Regions from separate parts of the Atlantibacter sp. genome, predicted to be linked through region 1. Evidence: predicted binding sites of a transcription regulator. Region 1 holds the regulator's gene; each other region holds the start of a gene.
What was found. The regulator CRP, encoded in region 1, controls carbon source genes, mostly activating them, when cyclic AMP is high. The targets are predictions, from matches to a motif close to ATGTGANNNNNNTCACAT.

Region 2: rbsD (D-ribose pyranase) is a predicted target of CRP. The motif match lies at 1,658-1,675, and genes of this name have one in related genera.
Region 3: cdd (cytidine deaminase) is a predicted target of CRP. The motif match lies at 4,029-4,046, and genes of this name have one in related genera.
Region 4: deoC (deoxyribose-phosphate aldolase) is a predicted target of CRP. The motif match lies at 2,990-3,007, and genes of this name have one in related genera.

Annotation. Positions count from the first base shown of each region.
Region 1 is NZ_DAMBQK010000007.1:11,850-17,531, reverse strand. It holds gene RT120_RS08665 (YccS/YhfK family putative transporter) at 1-1,676, opposite strand, end outside; gene crp (cAMP-activated global transcriptional regulator CRP) at 1,724-2,356, opposite strand; gene RT120_RS08655 (OsmC family protein) at 2,660-3,064, shown strand; gene RT120_RS08650 (phosphoribulokinase) at 3,091-3,957, opposite strand; gene RT120_RS08645 (YheU family protein) at 4,067-4,285, opposite strand; gene RT120_RS08640 (hydrolase) at 4,282-5,298, opposite strand; gene RT120_RS08635 (ABC transporter ATP-binding protein) at 5,362-5,682, opposite strand, start outside.
Region 2 is NZ_DAMBQK010000026.1:4,184-9,865, reverse strand. It holds gene kup (low affinity potassium transporter Kup) at 1-1,588, shown strand, start outside; gene rbsD (D-ribose pyranase) at 1,758-2,177, shown strand; gene rbsA (ribose ABC transporter ATP-binding protein RbsA) at 2,185-3,687, shown strand; gene rbsC (ribose ABC transporter permease) at 3,690-4,655, shown strand; gene rbsB (ribose ABC transporter substrate-binding protein RbsB) at 4,682-5,569, shown strand; gene rbsK (ribokinase) at 5,652-5,682, shown strand, end outside.
Region 3 is NZ_DAMBQK010000001.1:243,073-248,754, forward strand. It holds gene mglC (galactose/methyl galactoside ABC transporter permease MglC) at 1-947, shown strand, start outside; gene RT120_RS01125 (AI-2E family transporter) at 996-2,111, opposite strand; gene sanA (outer membrane permeability protein SanA) at 2,252-2,965, opposite strand; gene cdd (cytidine deaminase) at 3,084-3,968, opposite strand; gene RT120_RS01140 (CidB/LrgB family autolysis modulator) at 4,100-4,795, opposite strand; gene RT120_RS01145 (CidA/LrgA family protein) at 4,792-5,190, opposite strand; gene dusC (tRNA dihydrouridine(16) synthase DusC) at 5,654-5,682, shown strand, end outside.
Region 4 is NZ_DAMBQK010000024.1:67,526-73,207, reverse strand. It holds gene proB (glutamate 5-kinase) at 1-739, shown strand, start outside; gene proA (glutamate-5-semialdehyde dehydrogenase) at 750-2,003, shown strand; gene RT120_RS18215 (AraC family transcriptional regulator) at 2,020-2,907, opposite strand; gene deoC (deoxyribose-phosphate aldolase) at 3,140-3,841, shown strand; gene RT120_RS18205 (ribokinase) at 3,914-4,825, shown strand; gene rbsD (D-ribose pyranase) at 4,855-5,364, shown strand; gene RT120_RS18195 (Gfo/Idh/MocA family oxidoreductase) at 5,392-5,682, shown strand, end outside.

The DNA of each region.
Region 1 (5,682 bases):
AGCGAATTGTACAACGCGTTATGCGCCTGGTTGACCAGCATGCGCTGCCAGGCCAGCGGCGTAGGTTGCGGGTCGTCACTGAGGATCAAGCGTATCGCTTTCTGGTCTGCCTCCAGCGCATCGTGAGCGTTTTTACGCAGCAGGCCGCTTTGCCACTGGGGCCACAACCACACCATGCCGCCAAAGGCGATCAGGCAGCCAATCAAGGTATCAATCAGTCTCGGCAGAATATACTGCTCCCCGCTCAGGGAGAGCAGTTGCAGGCTATACACCGCCGTGACGGTAAAGCCGATAGTCGCCCAGCCGTAATTTTTGCGGATGATGAGATAGCTCACGATGGTGATGACCAACATCGCCAGCAGGGTGTAGCCATCGGCAACGTGATAGTGCAGAGTGATCCCGGCGATGATAAGCCCGGCCATGGTGCCGCCCGCTCGGTGGAGAATACGCACCCGCGTGGCGCCGTAGCCGTTCTGGGTCACGAACATCACGGTCATTAAAATCCAGTAGGGTTTCGGTAGGTGCAGGGCGCTACCCACCAGGCTGGCAATGCTCAGCATCACCGCGATACGGGCGGAACTGCGCAGGGCGGTGGACTTCAATGACAGATAGCTTTTCAACGCGCGCAGCACGGGCAGGCGGCGCTGCTTATCTTCCATCAGATCGCGCGAATACAGTGGACGCTGGGATTTCAGCACTCTGGCGATACGGCTGAAATGGTATTCGCAGAACTGTCCCACCGGGTTATCGGGGTGCTGGCGGGCAATTTTTTCCAGCGCGCCAATCTGCTTATCCATTTCAAAGCGCTTCGGGTAACGGTGATACAGGATATCGTCGGCGCGTTCCCGCAGGCGGGCCGCCACCGTCTGGGCATTCCAGCGGATCACCGCCTCGGCGTGGCTTTCGCGCACCAGTTTCTGCACCTCTTCGGGCTGATGCAGGCTGACGGAAATATGCTCCTGCAAATCCAGCGCGATCTGGAAAGTGCGCAGCAGGCGTTTATAGCCGTGATGCTTACCGGTCGACAGCATATGTAGCTGCTGATAACACTGGGTAATCAAGTCGACGGTTTTTTGCTGGCGTGCCAGCAGCGGCGGCAACGCGCTTTGCGGATCGGTATGCTGGGTCAGCAGGCTGTATTTGGCTTCGCAATATTCCGCCAACTGGCGGTACAGCAGGCTCAGGGTTTCGCGCAGCGGCTGTTCGCGCCACACCCAGAACCAGAACCAGTTAAACAGCCCATACCACAGCGTGCCCAAGGCATACAGCAGCAGCGGCTCCCACATCGGCATATAGCCCGCCAGGCTGAGTGTGAATATCGCTGCAATAAGCGACGCCGGGAGCAGGCGAGCATGAAGCGGACTGATTTCCGCCGTTACGCCCAGGATCAGCGCCAGCCCGGAGAGCGCCAGTGGCAGCGGCACGGCGTTAAGCAGCAGTAACTGCATCGCCAGGCTGCTGAGCGCGAACAGTGACCCGCCAATAACCAGGCGTTTAAAGAAGCGCTTGTGCGGGGTGTCCAGGCCAGCGATGTTGCAGCAGGCGGGAACGAGGGAGAACAGGAGACCTTGTTGCAGATGGCCCAGAACCAGACCCACCGCCACAGGCAAACACAACACCAGGGTTTGACGAAGTGCGTAGTTGATTTCGGGGTGGTAGATCAGGCGTCGCCACATGGGTGAGATCGGATGAGACGGCGTGTTGCCACGCCGTTTCGCAGGGTTTAGCGGGTACCGTAAACCACAATGGTCTTACCGTGGGCGGAGATCAGGTTTTGATCTTCAAGCATTTTCAAAATGCGGCCAACGGTTTCGCGGGAGCAGCCGACGATCTGGCCGATCTCCTGACGGGTAATTTTGATCTGCATACCATCCGGGTGGGTCATGGCATCCGGCTGTTTGGCCAGATTCAGCAGCGTTTGTGCGATGCGGCCAGTGACATCAAGGAAGGCGAGGTTGCCCACTTTCTCTGACGTCACCTGCAGACGGCGCGCCATCTGCGAAGACAGACGCATCAGGATGTCAGGGTTAACCTGAATCAGCTGACGGAATTTTTTATAAGAGATTTCTGCCACTTCACACGCCGTTTTGGCGCGAACCCAGGCACTGCGTTCCTGACCTTCTTCGAACAATCCCAGTTCGCCGATGAAATCGCCCTGATTCAGATAAGAGAGGATCATTTCCTTGCCCTCTTCATCTTTAATCAGCACTGCCACGGAGCCTTTAACGATGTAATACAACGTTTCCGCCTTTTCACCCTGGTGAATCAGCGTGCTCTTCGATGGGTACTTATGAATATGGCAATGAGACAAGAACCATTCGAGAGTCGGGTCTGTTTGCGGTTTGCCAAGCACCATGCGCGGTTATCCTCTGTTTTAAGCTGACTCCAGAGAGCAACAATAATAACCCTCTGGGTTTTTGCAATCGTCTCTTCTCCTGGCCGGAGAAGGGGCCTTTAACGTCCTGTGGCCTGTAATAGGTGTGGTCGTATGCACACATGCATTACATCAATGTATCGCTGTAGCATCCGACTGTTTTAGCATAGCTTTACGTGAGTGTCTCCTATTGTCTCGTTTCAGCTTGACCTGGCTCTCATCCGTTGCGCGTTTTGTTACAGCCGCGTAATCTGTCAGTAATTTTGAAACACTGGAGTAACCAAAATGCAGGCAAGAGTGAAGTGGGTAGAAGGGTTAACTTTTCTCGGTGAGTCCGCCTCAGGACACCAGGTTTTAATGGACGGCAACTCCGGTGACAAAGCGCCCAGCCCGATGGAAATGGTATTAATGGCGGCGGGCGGTTGCAGCGCCATTGATGTGGTGTCGATCCTTCAGAAAGGACGTCATGACATCACCGACTGCGAGGTGAAATTGACCTCCGAGCGCCGTGAAGAAGCGCCGCGCTACTTTACCCACATCAACCTGCATTTCATCGTGACCGGTAAAGCGTTAAAAGACGCGGCGGTGTCCCGTGCGGTAGATCTGTCGGCAGAGAAATATTGTTCAGTCGCCTTGATGCTGGAAAAAGCGGTGAACGTCACCCATTCCTACGAAGTGATTGAAGGATAAGTGCTTAATAAGGCGGCGTTGCCGCCTTAAATTTTTCGCCCTTCCATGATTCTTTTTACCAGCGGCAGCATGATCAGCTCCATCGCCAACCCCATTTTCCCGCCTGGCACCACTAATGTATTGATGTGGGAAATGAATGAGCCCTGCAACATGGCCAGCAGCCAGGGGAAATCGATCCCTTCCAGGTTCCTGAAGTGAATCACCACCAGGCTCTCATCCAGCGAAGGAATTGCCTTCGCGGCAAACGGGTTTGATGTATCAACGGTGGGGACACGCTGGAAGTTAATATGGGTACGCGAGAACTGCGGCGTGATGAAGTTGATGTAGTCTTCCATCGAACGCACGACCGAATCCATCACCGCTTCACGGGAGTGCCCGCGTTCGCTGGTGTCACGGATGAGCTTCTGGATCCATTCCAGGTTGACGATCGGCACCACGCCCACCAGCAAATTCACATGGCGCGCGACATCATGATGGGGCGTCACCACGCCGCCATGCAACCCTTCGTAAAACAGCACGTCCGTGGGTTCGGGCAACGGTTGCCAGGGGGTAAAAGTACCCGGTACCTGGTTCCAGGGTACGGCTTCGTCATAGGTATGCAGATATTTACGCGATTGCCCGGTACCGGTTTGCCCGTACTGATTAAAAGTCTGTTCCAGCAGGCCAAAGTCGTTGGCCTCCGGCCCGAAATAGCTGATGTGCCTGCCCACGTCGCGCGCTTTGCGGATCGCCATATCCATTTCAGGGCGGGTATAGCGATGAAAGCTGTCCCCTTCCACTTCAGCGGCATGCAGGTTGAGCTGGGCGAAAATCTTACGAAAGGCGAGGCTGGTGGTGGTGGTCCCGGCCCCGCTGGAGCCGGTAACGGCGATGATCGGATGTTGGGCAGACATAGCGGAACAACTCCTTAGGGTAGCGACGTGAAAATAAGACCCGTGCAAGGCGAATGAGTTCTGGCGGTCTGATCTGCCGCCAGTGGTTTTTATTGTTCAGCGAGCGGTCTTACCCCCGAAACTGATCGCGCGGCATGATGTTGACCGTTTCATGCAGTTCCGACCACACCAGAACCGCGTCGCCGCGTTCCAGTTGGTGCTTTACCTGAGAGACTTTATCGCTGAGCGAGCGTTCATGTTCACCATAATCGGTGCCTTCCCGCAAGACAAAAGCTTCAATGAGGTTTTCAAGCGTTTCCGGGTCGAGGGATTGCCAGGGAATAATCATGGTTTATCCAGATAAGGTGTGAGCCAGTCGGGAATGCGCGCTTCAAGCCACATTTTCGGACGCAGGGCGGTACCGCCTACGAATCCCACGTGCCCGCCATATTCGGTCAACTGGTATTCGATATTGGCCGGTAGCTGGGCGATATCTGGGATAACGTGGCTATCCATAAACGGGTCGTCCTGCGCATGAATGATAAGTGTAGGCTGGGTAATCGACGCCAGCAGCGGCATCGCGCTACAGCGCCGGTAATAATCGATGGCGTCGTCAAAACCGTGGGCTTTTGAGGTGATCAAATCGTCGAATTCACGCAGGCGGCGGATCCCTTTCAACTGGGCTATATCTACCGGCAGCGTACCCGGATAAGCCAGCAGCTTGCGCGAGGCATTGGCCTTAAGCAAATTCAACAGGTAGTGCTGATAGACCCGGGAAAAGCCTTTTTCCATATGGTAGCAGCAATGTTCCAGCACAAACGGCGCGGAGACAATCACCGCCGCGTTGACCGGCAGTTGTGGATACTTCGCCAACATGCAGCCCAGCATATTGCCGCCGAGAGAAAAACCTACCGCCGCGGTGGGCTGCTCGCCAAACTGTTGCGCGACCCACTCCAGAAACCAGCGGCCGTCTTCGGTTTCGCCGGAATGGTAAATGCGGTGCATGCGATTCGGTTCACCGCTGCATCCCCGGAAATGCATTACCACCCCCAGCCAGCCGCGGGCTTTCGCCGCCTGGATCAGTCCGTGGGCGTAAGGGCTGTTCAGGCTGCCTTCCAGACCGTGGAAAATCACCAGCCGGGGTTTATGGCGCGCCTGTTCTGGATCTTCGCTCCAGGCCAGATCGACAAAATCGCCATCGGGCGTATCCAGCCGCTGCCATACCGGGGTGAACTGGAGCCGCCGCCGCAGGATGCGCGGCAGCATGGTTTGCAGATGAGGATTGCGCACGCCCGGCATAGGCCGAAAATGGCGCGACGTCTCTTCGTTCTCGGTTAAATCCGCAGGAGTAATTTCAGCCATAGCACAGGTTCATCGTGAGTATTCGCCCTTCCCGTGATGCTGGCCGAAGAAGGGCATCGGTGATTATGGCTCCTGAAGCAGTTGCTCCAACTGCTCCTGAGCGTCCAGCCATTCCATTTCGCAGTTTTCCAGGTCGCCTTTGGTTTTGGCCTGGCGTTGCAGGCAGTCCGTTAAATCGGCCTTACGGCTTTGATCGTATAACGTGCTGTCGCCAAGCTGTTCTTCCACATCGGCAAGCTGCTGCTGGAGTTTTTCCATCAGCTTTTCGAGACGCATAATCTCTTTGCGCAGCGGCTGCGTCAGGGTGCGCAGCTCTGCCTCACGGCGCTTCTGATCTTTACGCGATTGGGCGCTGTTGGCGTTGTCTTTTGCGGCTTCTGCCGG
Region 2 (5,682 bases), on a different contig from region 1:
CTCAGCTAAAGCGACATCCTGGCTGGTTATTCTGGGCCTGATTGGCGGCAGCTTCTTTTATGGCGAGGTGGTTATCACACCGGCCATTTCGGTGATGTCCGCCATCGAGGGTCTGGAAATCGCCGCGCCATCGCTCGACCCCTATATTGTGCCGCTGTCGATTATCGTCCTGACCCTGCTGTTTATGATCCAGAAGCATGGCACCGGGATGGTGGGTAAACTGTTCGCGCCGATTATGCTGGCCTGGTTTTTGATTCTGGCGGTATTGGGCGTGCGCAGTATCATCGCCAACCCGGAAGTGCTGCACGCATTAAACCCAATATGGGCGGTGCATTTCTTCGTGGAATACAAGACGGTTTCTTTCTTCGCGCTGGGCGCGGTGGTGCTGTCGATCACCGGCGTTGAGGCGCTGTATGCCGACATGGGCCACTTCGGTAAGCTGCCGATCCGTATCGCGTGGTTTAGCGTGGTGCTGCCTTCGCTGGTGCTGAACTATTTCGGCCAGGGCGCGCTGCTGCTGAAAACGCCGGAAGCGATTAAGAACCCGTTCTTTTTACTGGCTCCCGACTGGGCGCTGATCCCACTGCTGATTATCGCCACCCTGGCGACGGTTATCGCCTCGCAGGCAGTGATCTCCGGCGTGTTCTCCCTGACGCGCCAGGCCGTGCGTCTGGGCTATCTTTCGCCGATGCGCATCATCCACACTTCAGAAATGGAGTCCGGGCAGATTTATATTCCGGCCATTAACTGGATGCTCTATTTCGCGGTAGTGATTGTTATCGTCAGCTTTGAACACTCCAGTAACCTGGCGGCGGCCTACGGTATTGCGGTAACGGGCACCATGGTCTTGACCTCAATTCTGTTCACCACCGTTGCCAATAAAAACTGGCACTGGAGCAAAATCCTGCTCGGGGTGATGTTCGTTGGGTTTATGTGCATTGATGTGTCGCTGTTCTCGGCTAACCTGTCGAAGCTGCTGTCCGGCGGCTGGCTGCCACTGACGTTAGGCCTGGTGATGTTTATCATCATGACCACCTGGAAAAGCGAGCGCTTTCGTCTGCTGCGCCGGATGCATGAGCACGGTAACTCCCTGGAAGCGATGATCGCCTCGCTGGAAAAATCCCCGCCGGTGCGCGTGCCGGGCACGGCGGTGTACATGTCCAGGGCGTTGAACGTCATTCCGTTCGCGATGTTGCATAACCTCAAGCACAACAAAGTGCTGCACGAACGTGTGATCCTGCTGACCCTGCGTACAGAAGATGCGCCTTACGTGCACAATGTACGCCGCGTGGCCATCGAACAGCTATCGCCCACTTTCTGGCGCGTGGTAGCCAGTTACGGCTGGCGCGAAACGCCGAACGTGGAAGAGGTGTTCCACCGCTGTGGGCTGGAAGGGCTGAGTTGCCGGATGATGGAAACCTCGTTCTTTATGTCCCATGAATCGCTGATTATCGGTAAACGCCCGTGGTATCTGCGCCTGCGCGGCAAGCTGTTCCTGCTGTTGCAGCGTAACGCGTTGCGCGCCCCCGATCAGTTTGAAATCCCGCCTAACCGGGTTATAGAACTCGGGACTCAGGTAGAAATTTAATTTTTCAACGCCTCTTCTGTGAAGGGGCGTTTTTCTTTCTGCTGTCCTGCAACAATAACGAGCGAAACGTTTCGATGGCGATCACATTTCTATAACGCGCCGATTGTTTCCTGTTCGCCTTCTTCACTACACTTCAGTCAGCGAAACGTTTCGCTAGTGGAGCAAAGACATGAAAAAAGGCACCGTTTTAAATGCTGACATCTCTCGGGTCATCTCACGTCTCGGTCATACCGATACGGTTGTTGTGTGTGATGCCGGGTTGCCCATCCCGAAAACGACTGAGCGTGTCGACCTGGCACTGACTCAGGGCGTCCCCACCTTTATGCAGGTGTTGGATGTGGTGACTACCGAGATGCAGGTTGAAGCGGCGATCCTTGCGCTGGAAATTAAACAACACAATCCGCAGCTCCACGAAACGTTGCTCAGCCATATTGAGCAACTGCAACAACACCAGGGAAATACCATTGAAATTCGTTACATCACGCATGAACAGTTCAAAGTAAACACCGCTGCCAGCCAGGCGGTCATTCGCAGCGGGGAATGCTCCCCGTATGCGAATATTATTCTCTGTGCCGGCGTAACTTTCTGAGGCCGACATGGACGCATTACTGCAACTTAAGGGGATTGATAAGTCATTCCCCGGTGTAAAAGCCCTTTCCGGCGCGGCGCTGAATGTCTATTCAGGCCGCGTTATGGCATTGGTCGGCGAAAACGGTGCCGGTAAATCCACCATGATGAAAGTGCTGACCGGCATCTATCAACGTGATGCCGGCTCGCTGAAATGGCTGGGCCAGGAAACGACTTTCAACGGTCCGAAATCGTCTCAGGAAGCGGGCATCGGCATTATCCACCAGGAACTTAACCTGATCCCGCAACTGACTATTGCGGAGAACATCTTCCTGGGCCGCGAATTTGTTAACCGGTTTGGCAAAATCGACTGGAAAACCATGTATGCCGAAGCCGACAAGCTGCTCGCCAAACTGAACCTGCGCTTTAACAGCCACCGACTGGTGGGCGAACTGTCTATTGGCGATCAGCAGATGGTGGAAATTGCCAAGGTGCTGAGCTTTGAATCCAAAGTCATCATCATGGACGAACCTACCGACGCCCTGACGGATACCGAAACCGAATCGCTGTTCCGCGTGATCCGCGAGCTGAAGGCCCAGGGGCGTGGCATTGTCTATATTTCCCACCGCATGAAAGAAATTTTCGAGATCTGCGATGATGTTACGGTATTCCGCGACGGGCAATTCATTGCCGAACGTGAAGTGGCGACGCTGACCGAAGACACGCTGATTGAAATGATGGTGGGTCGCAAGCTCGAAGATCAGTATCCACACCTGGACAAAGCGCCGGGTGAGGTGCGTCTGAAAGTCGATAATCTGTGCGGGCCTGGCGTTAACAATGTTTCCTTTAGCTTACGCAAAGGGGAAATCCTTGGCGTAGCCGGGCTGATGGGCGCAGGGCGTACTGAGCTGATGAAAGTGCTGTACGGCGCGTTGCCGCGCACCAGCGGATACGTCACGCTCGACGGCCATGAAGTCGTGACCCGCTCTCCGCAGGATGGGTTGGCGAACGGCATCGTTTATATCTCTGAAGACCGTAAGCGCGATGGTTTAGTGCTGGGCATGTCGGTAAAAGAGAACATGTCTCTGACCGCGTTGCGCTATTTCAGCCGCAGCGGTGGCGGCCTGAAGCATCAGGACGAGCAGCAGGCAGTCAGCGATTTTATCCGGCTGTTCAACGTCAAAACCCCGTCAATGGAACAGGCGATCGGTTTGCTCTCCGGCGGTAATCAGCAGAAAGTGGCGATTGCCCGCGGCCTGATGACCCGTCCGAAAGTGCTGATCCTTGATGAGCCGACGCGCGGCGTCGATGTCGGTGCCAAGAAAGAGATCTACCAGTTAATCAACCAGTTCAAAGCTGAGGGCTTAAGCATCATTCTGGTCTCGTCTGAGATGCCAGAAGTGCTGGGCATGAGCGATCGCATCATGGTGATGCACGAGGGGCATCTCGGCGGTGAGTTCACACGCGAGCAGGCCACTCAGGAAGTGCTGATGGCGGCGGCTGTTGGCAAGCTAAACCGCGCAGGAGTATGACAATGAGTACCCAGACTATCACTGGCCGTCGCTATTTCACTAAAGCGTGGCTGTTAGAGCAAAAATCGCTGATTGCCCTGCTGGTGCTGATCGCGGTGGTCTCCACCATGAGCCCGAACTTCTTTACCGTTAATAACCTGTTCAACATCCTGCAACAAACGTCGGTCAACGCCATTATGGCGGTAGGCATGACACTGGTTATCCTCACCTCAGGTATCGACCTGTCCGTCGGTTCCCTGCTGGCGTTAACCGGCGCGGTCGCCGCCTCAATCGTAGGCCTGGAAGTGAACGCGCTGGTGGCTGTGGCGGGCGCGCTGGCGCTCGGTGCGGCGATTGGCGGCGTGACTGGCGTTATTGTTGCCAAAGGACGCGTGCAGGCGTTTATCGCTACCCTGGTGATGATGCTGCTGCTGCGCGGCGTGACCATGGTGTACACCGACGGTAGCCCGATTAACACCGGGTTCTCTGACAACGCCGATCTGTTTGGCTGGTTTGGTATCGGTCGCCCGCTGGGCATCCCGACGCCGGTGTGGATCATGGCGGTCGTCTTTCTCGCCGCCTGGTATATGCTGCATCACACCCGTCTGGGCCGTTATATTTATGCACTGGGCGGTAACGAAGCGGCGACGCGTCTGTCCGGCATCAGCGTTAATAAAATCAAAATCATCGTTTATTCGCTGTCCGGCATGTTGGCCGCGCTGGCGGGTGTTATTGAAGTGGCGCGTCTGTCTTCCGCACAGCCGACGGCCGGTACTGGCTATGAGCTGGATGCCATCGCGGCGGTGGTGCTGGGCGGTACCAGCCTGGCGGGCGGTAAAGGCCGTATTGTGGGGACGCTGATCGGTGCGCTGATCCTCGGCTTCCTGAACAACGGACTGAATTTATTAGGTGTTTCTTCCTATTACCAGATGATCGTTAAAGCAGTCGTCATTCTGCTGGCGGTACTGGTAGACAACAAAAAGCAGTAACTGATTACTCTACAGGACATCTGACTATGAACATGAAAAAACTGGCTACCCTGGTTTCTGCTGTTGCGTTAAGCGCCACCGTGAGCGCCAACGCTATGGCGAAAGACACGATCGCGCTGGTTATCTCCACGCTGAATAACCCGTTCTTTGTGTCATTAAAAGATGGCGCGCAGAAAGAAGCCGACAAACTGGGGTATAACCTGGTGGTGCTGGATTCCCAGAACAACCCGGCTAAAGAGCTTGCCAACGTTCAGGATCTGACCGTTCGCGGCACTAAATTACTGCTGATTAACCCAACCGACTCCGATGCGGTAGGTAACGCCGTGAAGATGGCTAATCAGGCCAAAATCCCGGTAATCACCCTGGATCGTATGGCATCCAAAGGCGACGTGGTCAGCCACGTGGCGTCTGATAACGTGGCAGGCGGCAAAATGGCCGGTGACTTCATTGCTAAAAAACTGGGTGAAGGCGCGAAAGTGATCGAGTTGCAGGGCATCGCAGGTGCCTCCGCTGCCCGTGAGCGTGGTGAAGGTTTCAAACAGGCGACTGCGGCCCACAAATTTACCGTCCTGGCGAGCCAGCCGGCTGACTTCGACCGCACCAAAGGCCTGAACGTGATGCAAAACCTGCTGACCGCGCATCCGGACGTGCAGGCTGTGTTTGCTCAGAATGATGAAATGGCGCTGGGCGCACTGCGCGCGCTGCAAACCGCCGGTAAATCCGACGTGCTGGTGGTAGGTTTTGACGGCACCGCCGACGGCGTGAAAGCCGTTGAAGGCGGCAAGTTAGGCGCAACCGTGGCGCAAATGGCCGATCAGATTGGCGTTATCGGCGTGGAAACCGCGGATAAAGTGCTGAAAGGCGAAAAAGTTGAGAAGCAAATCCCGGTTGAGCTGAAGCTGGTTACCAAATAAGTCACAGATTACATAAAGTAATAAGAAAAGCAGGGCACCGCGCCACCCACCCGGGTGGCGCATTTTGACGGGACACCCGAAGATGAATACTACTGGCAAGCTGGTTGTTCTGG
Region 3 (5,682 bases), on a different contig from region 1:
TTTTAGTTTTGCTGGCCATTATTATTTTCCAGGATCCAACTTTTTTAAGCCTGTTGAACTTAAGTAACATCCTGACCCAGTCTTCGGTCCGTATTATCATCGCGCTGGGCGTGGCGGGGCTTATCGTCACCCAGGGTACTGACCTGTCTGCCGGTCGCCAGGTTGGCCTGGCGGCGGTGGTCGCAGCAACCCTGTTGCAGTCGATGGAAAACGCCAACAAAGTGTTCCCGGAAATGGCCACCATGCCGATTCCGGTGGTGATCCTGATTGTCTGCGCTATCGGCGCGATTATCGGCCTGATCAACGGCATCGTTATCGCTTACCTTAACGTAACGCCGTTTATCACCACCCTGGGCACCATGATTATCGTTTACGGTATTAACTCCCTGTATTACGACTTTGTGGGCGCATCGCCGATTTCCGGTTTCGACAGCGGCTTCTCAACCTTTACCCAGGGCTTTGTGGCGCTGGGCAGTTTCCGGCTCTCCTACATCACCTTCTATGCGCTGATTGCGGTGGCGTTCGTCTGGATCCTGTGGAATAAAACCCGCTTCGGTAAAAACATTTTCGCTATCGGCGGCAACCCGGAAGCGGCGAAAGTGTCTGGCGTTAACGTGGCCCTGAACCTGCTGATGATTTATGCGCTGTCCGGCGTGTTCTATGCCTTCGGCGGTATGCTGGAAGCGGGCCGTATCGGCTCTGCCACCAACAACCTCGGCTTTATGTATGAACTGGATGCGATTGCCGCGTGCGTAGTTGGCGGCGTGTCGTTCAGCGGCGGCGTGGGTACAGTGATTGGTGTGGTAACCGGTGTGATCATCTTTACGGTTATCAACTACGGCCTGACCTATATCGGCGTGAACCCGTACTGGCAGTACATCATCAAAGGCGCAATCATCATCTTCGCGGTTGCCCTGGATTCCCTGAAATACGCCCGTAAGAAGTAATATTGACTTGTTTCGTCCAGCCCCCGACATTCGGGGGCTTTTTTTGTATTAGCGCTTAGGCGGGGTAATCTCCTGCTGGGCAGGCACTTTCGATTCATCGCCATTCAGCCGCCGTTTCTCCTGGTCAGCCTGATAGAAATAGTTCCAGCAGGTGACAAACAGCGCCGCGACCATCGGGCCAATCACAAAGCCGTTGATGCCGTAAATGCTTAGCCCGCCCAGGGTCGTGATCAGGATCAGCCAGTCCGGCATGCGGATGTCTTTACCTACCAGCAGTGGACGCAGAATATTGTCCGACAGGCCAACCACCACCACAAACCACAGCGTCAGTAACAAGCCTTTTATAATCAAACCCGTGGCGAACAGGTATATCGCCGCCGGGATCCACACCAATGCCGTCCCCACCGCGGGGATCAGCGACAGGAACGCCATCAGCGCGCCCCACAGCAGGCTGGCTTCAATGCCCGCAAAGTAAAACGCGATGCCCCCTAACGCGCCCTGAACCACTGCGACCACCACGGTGCCTTTTACCGTGGCGCGTGCCACGGCGGCAAAGCGGGCGAACAGGCGGTATTTCATGTTGTTTTCCAGCGGGATTGCTTTAAACGCCAGTTCCACCAGCCGCGCGCCGTCTTTCAGGAAGAAGAACAGCAGGTACAGCATCACGCCGAATCCTACCGCCAGGCTAAAGGTGTTTTTACTGATCAGCAAAACGCTGCCAGCGGCATACTGGCTACCCTTCATGGCAACGTCGGACAGTTTGCTGCGGATATCGGTAAGGTTATCGAGCTGGTATTCCGCCAGCAGGCCACGCGCCCAGTCAGGCAGATAGCCGAGATATTCGTAAAACAGCCTGGCGATATTGGCGTTGTCGCTTTGCAGGTTCTGATAGACGGTATTAAATTCCCGCGCCAGCGACGAGGCGATAATCGCTAACGGCGTGAAAACAATTAAGCAGATCACCACCAGTGTCAGCAGCGCCGCCAGGCCATTGCGGCCCCCGGTAGCACGGCTCAACCAAATTTTCATTTTGTAAAAAATGACGGCGAGAATAGCGGCCCAAAGTAACGAGGAGAACCAGGGGCGTAAAATGCTCCAGAGTGCCAGCGTGACCAGCGCCAGTATCAGCGCGAAAAGTATTTTTGAGGTTTTTCCCATCAGCATAGTTATTCCCTTTTGACGGCGTGTGACACACGCGTTGCGCATAAGTCAGTGTAGACGCTGTATAAATGAGGACAGTTTCCGGGATAACCGGAAATGAATAATTCAGAATGGAGGAGAACGATACGGTCAACAAAACGCCGTTATTTCGCCTTTTGCAGTTCGAGTAGCTGTTCCGCCGTCACTGCCGGGTAGCCCTGCGCATCGTCCGGCACATCGTGCAGCGCCGGGATCGGCACCAGCGGCCCTAAAAAGCGCGGTTCGCGTTTGAAAATATACAGATCGGCAAGTGCGCCAAGCCGCGCGCCAAATTCCCGGACCCGCACCGTCAGCATATCTTTCGGCGAAGGCACCGCGTAACACTGGGCCTGAATCCCCATGTGCAGGGCGATAAACAGCGCCCGCTCGCAATGGAAACGTTGGGTGATGATAATGAAGTCGTTAGTGTCGAACACTTTGCGGGTGCGAACGATAGAGTCCAGGGTACGGAACCCGGCGTAATCCAGCACGATGTCTGCCGGATCGACCCCAGCGGCGATCAGATCCTTACGCATGGTCATCGGTTCGTTGTAGCTTTGCAGCGCATTATCGCCGCTCAGTAGCAGGTAATTCACTTTGCCACTGTTATAGGCGTTGATCGCACCCTGGATGCGGTAGCGGTAGTACTGGTTAATGACACCGGTGCGGTAATACTTGGCGGTGCCCAGCACCACGCCCACCTGGCGGTAGGGTAGGTCCTGCAATTCGTCATAGACGTAAGGGGAGGTTTTCCAGCTTATCCAGCGATCGAGAAGCAGCGCCGCTAACAGCAGTAAGCCGATAAACACAACCAGGCTGTACAACAGGCGCTTCAACATTCAGGTGGCTCGGAACAGGAAAATTGCCATCAAGGCTACTTTACCCGCCAGGCGAGCGCAACCGCTCACCGTGCGGGTGGATTAAAATTAAGCATTCCGCACGGTGTGGCGTTACGCGTCAGGCCAGCAGCACCCGATCGACATTGTGGCAGCCCAGACCGTTAAGAGTTGAAACCGTCGGTGCCCACTGGCTGATATTGCCATTCGGCAGTTCAGCGAGAATGGCGCGCTGGATATCCGCAAAGCCATAACCCTTGAGGATCACCAGGTTCAGCGCGGCCTGTAACGGCGGCAGGGAAGGATTGAATGCCGCGTTTTCAGCGTAGCTGCCGGTGAGGAGAGTGCCGTCGCGCAATTCCATCGCCAGGCCACAGGGCGACTGGGTGTAGGGCGCGTGGCTGCGGTTGGCCGCTTTAATCGCCTGTTGGCTCAACGCATCGCCTTCTACCGCAAAGCCGTGGTCTTCCGCGTCGAAAATGGTGGTTTTGATATCCAGATCGCGCGGGCCGAAAGCGTCTGGCAAATAGTCTTTCAGCCTGGCGGCGGCGCGACCAGGTAAATGGATATGCAAATCGAGGCCGCTGTTCAGTTCATTCATAAACTGGCGGCAGTGCCCGCACGGGGTGTAGTTAACGGTAATCGCCCGCAGACCGGTTTCGCCGCTCATCCAGGCGTGAGTAATGGCGCTTTGTTCGGCGTGGATAGTCTGTTGCAGCGCGATGCCCGGGTATTCCATGTTCGCACCAAACCATAAATTTCCGCTAACGCCGCGTGCGATAGCCCCAACGTTAAAATGGGAGATGGGGGTTTCGGCATACGCTGCCGCGAGCGGCAGTAAAGCGAACGCCAGTTCGTCTTCGTTGAGCCCGCACTGGCGTTGGATCTGCTGAGACTGCCCGGCAGTCAGCATCGCTGGAAAATGTTCGTCATCCAGCAGGGGAGCAAGCGCGGTTTGCAGAGGCTGAGAAAGCCCGGCAAAGGCAGTATGAAATCGTGAATGCATGGCAAGGCCTCTTTATATCGGTTACTGGATCCGTAGTTTACGGAGCCAGAGAGGCTTGATATGTGACGTGCATCTCGTTATTTATGCAACAAAAATTCTTTCATACAAATTTGCGCGACATCTCGCAAATTTTACGACCAGAACGCCAGGATCACCGGGAATAAAAACGGGGCAATGAGTGAAGTGATAATCCCGCAAATCACCAGCGCCAACGAACTAAACGCGCCTTCCTGATAGTCCAGCTCCGCGCAGCGGGCGGTACCCAGGGCGTGCGAGGCGGTGCCCATCGCCAGGCCGCGCGCCGATTTGGTGCGAATGCGCATGATATTCAGCAGGCTATGGCCAAAGACCGCGCCCAAAATCCCGACGAAAATCACGCACACCGCGCTGATAGCTGGAATGCCACCGAGGCTGCCGCCCACCGCCATCGCAATCGGCGTGGTGACGGATTTTGGCAACACTGATGCGGCGATTTCCGGGGATGCGCCCATCAGCAGCGCCACGGAGGTGCCGGTTAACATCGCTACCATACTGCCAATAAAGCAAATGGTGATGATCGATTTCCAGCGCGCGCGGATCTGGTGAAGTTGCTCATACAGTGGAAACGCCAGCGCCACCACGGCGGGTTGCAGCAAATCATTGAGGATTTTGCTGCCCTGGAAATAGTGATCGTAAGGCGTATGGGTGAACACCAACAGCGGGATAATTACCACCATCGATACCAGTAACGGGTTCAGCAGCGGAGTTTTTAATTTTGCCGCCAGCTTACGGGCCGCGAAAAATACCACCAGGGTTAACGGCAGCGACCACCAGATATGCTCAATCATTGTTTAGGCTCCTGCTGGCCGATGACTTTGCGCTGGCCGTGCACCAGATGCGAACTCCAGCTCACCACCAAAAAGACCACCAGGGTACTGATAAAGCATGACACCACCACCGGGCCGAACTGTGCTTTCAGCACATCGACATACTGCATTACGCCAATCCCTACCGGCACAAACAACAGCGCCATATAGCGAATCAGCACGTTACAGCCGGGTTTTACCCATTTCGACGGGAGGATCTGGAGCGACAGCAGGAGAAACATAATCAGCATGCCGATAATGCTGCCGGGAATGGTGATAGGCAGCAGTGCCGCCAGGGCGATACCCGCATACAAACAGGCATAAATCAGGATAAACGCACGGACAAAGTGCCAGATTGTGGTCAGCATAGTGCTCATATCAATAACCTTGTTGGAATGCATTCATCATACAATTAAAGAAAATTGTGTGCTACAGATCACATCATGATTTTATGGCATCAAAAGTATGCCTGGCGAGCACAGTTGCAAGCCTTGTCAGGTATTATCCCCGTCATTCTTCACGTTGCAGATGCGTTGGCTTGACTCGCTCACCCCAGTCACTTACTGATGTAAGCGCCTGGGGATTCGCTACGTCGCCGCGTGACTCAGCCTTCGGCTTCGCCCCTTCGGGGCCAGCGCAAGCGCTGTTCAAAGCCCTTTAGGCTTTGTCCTGCAACTTGAATTATTTAGGGGGTAAAAGAGGGAGGTGCAGGTGCAGCATTTTTATATTTTTTGCCAGCATACCCGGCGTAGCGGGCGGGCTCAATGGCATCGCGTAAAATGCATTTCCCTTCTTGCCGCCAGGCGCTACCATAGCGCCTCTTTTTTACTGAGGTCGGCTATGCGTGTATTACTGGCGCCAATGGAAGG
Region 4 (5,682 bases), on a different contig from region 1:
CGCTCTGCTGGATAACAATATCGTTCCGGTCATCAACGAAAACGACGCGGTCGCCACGGCGGAAATCAAAGTTGGCGATAATGACAATCTTTCCGCGCTGGCCGCGATTCTGGCGGGTGCCGATAAACTGCTGCTGCTGACCGATCAGCAAGGGCTGTTTACCGCCGACCCGCGCAGCAATCCGCAGGCGGAGCTGATCGCCGATGTTCACGGTATTGACGACGCGTTGCGCGCCATTGCTGGCGACAGCGTATCCGGCCTGGGCACTGGCGGTATGGGGACTAAACTGCAAGCCGCCGATGTGGCCGGACGCGCTGGGATCGAGACCGTAATCGCCGCAGGCAGCAAACCGGGTGTGATAGGCGATGTCATCGAAGGGCTGCCGGTGGGCACGCGCTTTCATCCACAACAGTCGCCGCTGGAAAACCGTAAGCGCTGGATTTTTGGCGCCCCGCCCGCCGGCGAAATCAGCGTCGATGAAGGGGCGCAAACGGCGATTCTGGCGCGCGGCAGTTCTCTACTGCCGAAAGGCATCAAAACCGTGACCGGCAATTTCTCGCGCGGTGAAGTGATCCGCATCCGCAACCAGGAAGGACGCGACATCGCCCACGGCGTGAGCCGCTATAATAGCGATGCGCTGCGCCGTATTGCCGGGCATCACTCCCAACAAATCGACGCCATTCTCGGTTATGAATATGGCCCGGTCGCCGTCCATCGCGACGACCTGATCCTCATTTAAGGAGCCTGCAATGCTTGAACAAATGGGTAAAGCGGCGAAAGCGGCTTCTTACCAGCTGGCGCTGTTATCGAGCCGCGAGAAAAACCGCGTGCTGGAGAAAATCGCCGATTATCTTGAAGCCCAGGCGGACGCCATTCTGAGCGCCAACCAGCAGGATCTGGCCGAAGCCAAAGCCAGTGGCCTGAGCGACGCCATGCAGGACCGCCTGGCGCTGACGCCTCAGCGGCTGCACGCCATCGCCAACGACGTGCGCCAGGTGTGCAACCTTGCCGACCCGGTGGGGCAGGTGATTGACGGCGGCGTGCTCGACAGCGGGCTACGCCTGGAGCGCCGTCGGGTGCCGCTCGGCGTGATTGGCGTGATTTATGAAGCCCGCCCGAACGTCACGGTGGATGTGGCGTCGCTGTGCCTGAAGACCGGCAACGCAGCGATTTTGCGCGGCGGTAAAGAGACCTGGCGTACCAATGCCGCCACGGTAAAAGTTATCCAGCAGGCGCTGGAAGAGTGCGGATTACCGGCGGGTGCGGTTCAGGCCATTGAAAGCCCGGATCGCGCGCTGGTTTCTGAAATGCTGCGCATGGATAAGTACATCGACATGCTGATCCCACGCGGCGGCGCGGGCCTGCATAAGCTGTGCCGCGAGCAGTCCACCATTCCGGTGATCACCGGCGGAATTGGCGTATGCCATATTTTTGTTGATGAGAGCGCGGAAATCGACGCGGCGTTGAACGTGATCGTCAATGCCAAAACCCAACGTCCGAGCACTTGCAACACCGTAGAAACGCTGCTGGTACATCAGGGGATCGCTGACCGTTTCCTGCCTGCCCTGAGCGAAAAAATGGCTGCCAGCGGCGTAACGCTGCATGCGGACAGTTACGCGTTTGAGCAACTGAAAAATGGCCCGGCGCAGTTGGTAGCAGTGAAGCCGGAAGAGTATGACGATGAATTCCTGTCGCTGGATATTAACGTCAAGCTGGTGGCAGACATTGACGGCGCGATTGCCCATATCCGCGAGCACGGCACTCAGCATTCCGACGCGATCCTGACGCGCACCCTGCGCAATGCCGACCGTTTCGTCAATGAAGTGGACTCGTCAGCGGTGTACGTCAACGCCTCGACGCGCTTTACCGACGGCGGACAGTTCGGTCTGGGCGCGGAAGTGGCGGTCAGTACCCAGAAACTGCACGCGCGAGGGCCGATGGGCCTCGAAGCGCTCACCACCTATAAGTGGATCGGCTACGGCGACGATACTGTTCGCGTCTGATAAGAAAGGGTGATGCTCAGGCATCGCCCTTTTTTTGCTGTGCGCCTTCCAGTTGTTCCTGCTTGCGAAACGCGCTGGGCGAAAGGCCAACCGCACGATGAAAATCCCGCGAGAAATGCAGCGGGTCGTTATACCCCACCTGCACCGCAATCCGGCTGATGCTTTCCTGCGTTTCGACCAGCAGCCTTCGCGCCTGAGATAAACGATAGTTTTTCAGCCATTTCAACGGGCTTTGGTTGAACGTCGTCTGGAATAAGCGGAACAGCTGCGACTTACTTACCTGGCAGTAATGCATAAACTTCTCGATATCCCAGTCATCGTTGTAATGGCTGTGGATCTGATACAACAGCTTGCCCAGCCCGCGATGGGTGATCACCTGAGATTGCGCGGCATCGTGGCTGCGGTTTTCCAGCAGGGTAAAAATCAACTGGCTGCACAGCATATCGCAGTGGGCATCGGTCACCAGGGTATAGCTGTTCATCTGGTCGAAAATATGGTGATAAATTTCAACGATCTTTTGTGGGTTGTCGAACTGGAAAACTGGCCGCTGAGGAACGTCCATTATCTGCATGATATTGTTGAGTTTTGAGCCTTCTATGCGCAGCCAGAGGATCGCCCAGGGAGAGTGTTTGTCGGGGTAATGCTCATGCGGCCAGCGCACCGGCAGCCAGGCCAGTTGCCCTTCGCGCACCGGATAAAGCCTGTCTTCAATCCGGATAAACCCCGCGCCGCGCAGGCAAAACAGCAATTCATGGCCCACCACCGACTGACGATGCACGTGGAAATCCGCCGCAGTCTCAATATGCCCGGCGCGCAAAATCCGGTAGTTCATCAGGGTGGAAAATTCGTCAGAACCCCGATACCAGTTGGCGATCGCTCGGGTGCGTTGCTTTTGTTTCTGCATAGCGGCCTGGTTTCTTGTTTGCCCGTTTCGCCTGGCATAGTGGCATTTTTCGCCACCCGGCAGGCACTGCTCTGTGAGTAATTTTTGACCTGACTCACATTTCCATTGACATGAAAATTTCATCCATGTTCCAGGGAATTCTGCCTATCACGCTCATTCGCCATCCTGCCTAAAGTAACGACATCTTCACGGCACACTTACACGCTTTTTACTTACCAGACAGGAGCTCTCCATGATTGATTTTAACGATCCGCGCCAGGTCGCCAGGGCGATTCAGTACACCAACGTCAACCCGGATCTGACGCGCGAAGGGGTGATTAAACATCTGGAAACCTGCATGCAGTATCAGTTTGATGCGGCCATGATTGCGCCCTGCTGGGTTTCCCTTGCTAAAGACATGCTGAAAGGCAGCGGCGTGCGGGTGGCAACCACGGTCAACTTCCCCATGGCTAACGACACCACGGCAATGAAAATAGCAGTGGTGCGCGAGCTGGCGAAAGAAGGTGCCGATGAGTTCGACTTCCCGCCAAACCCCGGCTATCTGTTGGGCGGCCAGGAAGATCTCTATTTTAACGAGCTGAAAAGCGTGACCCACGTGGCTCATGACCTGGGGATGAAAGTGAAAGCCATGCTGGAGTTTGGTTTCATCACCGAAGAAGCGTTGAAAATCAAAGCCACCCGTTATGCCTTTGAAGCAGGCATTGATTGGGTGAAACAGTCCAGCGGCTGGGGCAAAGGCGGTTGCGAAGCGACGGTAGAAGATGTTCGGCTTCTCAAAGCCAATATTCAGTTACCGTGCCGGGTAAAAGTATCAGGTAAGGTCAATACCTTGGAAAAAATGAAAGCGATGTTCGAAGCCGGGGCCGAACTGGTCGGCACCAGCTCCGGGCCGGAACTGGTTAAAGGCCTGACGGGGGATATCAACGCTTATTAATACGTCGCCGCCGCAAGCGTAACTGCGGCGGCGCAGTGTTATGCCACTGTCAGTCAAGAAGGGGAATTACTGATGAGTATTTTTATCCTTGGCAGTTATGCCAAAGCGCTGGTCATGACGGCAGATCGCATTCCTATGGCGGGCGAGACGTTAATCGGCACTGATTTTCGCCAGACCTGGGGCGGGAAAGGCTCGGATATGGCGGTGCAGGCGGCACGGCTTGGGGCGAAAGTAGCCTACGCCGGCGTCGTCGGTGACGATACGTTTGGCCATGAATTCGTGACCCTGATGCGCGACGAAGGCGTGAATATCGACGCGTTGACCTTAACCCCTGAACTGCCTACCGGAGCCGGGTTAATCATCAAAGACAATCAGGCCCGCAACGTGATTGTGGTGGATATGGGGGCCAATAAACTGTTTAGCCCGGCGCACGTGGACGAGGCGAAAGCGCTCATGGAGCAGAGCAGCGTAGCGCTGGCGCAGCTGGAAATCCCGCTGGAGACCGCACTTTACGGGCTAAATCTCGCCAAACAGCTCGGCAAAACCACCATTCTTAACCCGGCTCCCGCCCGGGATTTACGCGGCGTGAACCTACACCCTATCGATTACCTGACCCCTAATGAAACCGAAGCCCGCGTGGCGCTGGGCCTGGCACCGGACGATGCGCGCAGCAACCGCGAAATCGCCGATTTGCTGCTGGAGACCGGCTGCCGCTATGTGGTGATGACGCTGGGCGAAGCCGGCAGTGCCGTATTCAGCCGCACCGACACCCTGGAAATCCCGTCCTGCAAAGTGGAGGTGGTAGACAGCAACGGCGCGGGAGACAGCTTCAATGCCGGGCTGGCGGTTGCATTAAGCGAAGGGCAGCCAATTGAAAAGGCGGCGTTTTTCGCCAATGCCACCGCCGCGCTGTGCTGCTGCGACTGGGAAACCGTGCCCTCCTACAAAACGCGTAAAGAAGTCGAACAATTTCTCGGTTGTTAATTATAAAAACTCAATTCGGAGAGATAACTATGAGACCTGAACGTATCCTACATCCTCAACTCGCGGCGGCGCTGTCCACCCTCGGCCATACCGATATTATTCTCGTCACCGACGCCGGGTTCCCCATCCCGCCGCACGCTAATCGCATCGACCTCGGTTTCTGGCCTGGCATTCCGGACGTGACCGATATTCTGCGCGTGCTGCGCCATGAAGTGTTTGTTGAGGACATTAAATTCGCCCGGGAAGTGCGCGACTGTAACGCGGACCTGTACCGTCAGGTGCAGGATATCTTTACCGGCTCCGGGACAGATTTCAGCGAAGCCAGCCATGAAGTGCTGTGTAATGAACTCGCTTATAAAGCCAAAGTGATTATTCGCTCCGGCTCATTCAACCCGTGGGCTAATTTCGCGCTGGTGGCCAGTACCGACCCGTTCGCGTGGTTTGCCGAGGGCACTAACGTCCAGCCGCTGCCTGCCTATGTGACGCGCCGCCAGCGGATTAAAGAGAATTATGTTCCGCAGCTTAACTCGCGCGCGTAGTCATTTCATCACTATCACGGGGGCATCATGGATTCGTTAGAACGCTTATTAGAGCAGGCGACACGTCCGGCGTTACCGCAAAGAACAGACTACAAAATCGGCATTATCGGCGCGGGATTTATCGTCGAGCATTGCCATCTGGTGGCGTACCAGAAAGCGGGGTTTACGCTATACGGGATCACCTCGCTGGAAAATGCCCACAGCCAGCGGCTGTCCACGGCATTTAACATTCCCAAAATCTATGCAATCTGGCAGGAGATGGTGTGCGACCCGCAGATCGAGATTATCGATATCGCCGTGCCGCCGCATATTCAGCTA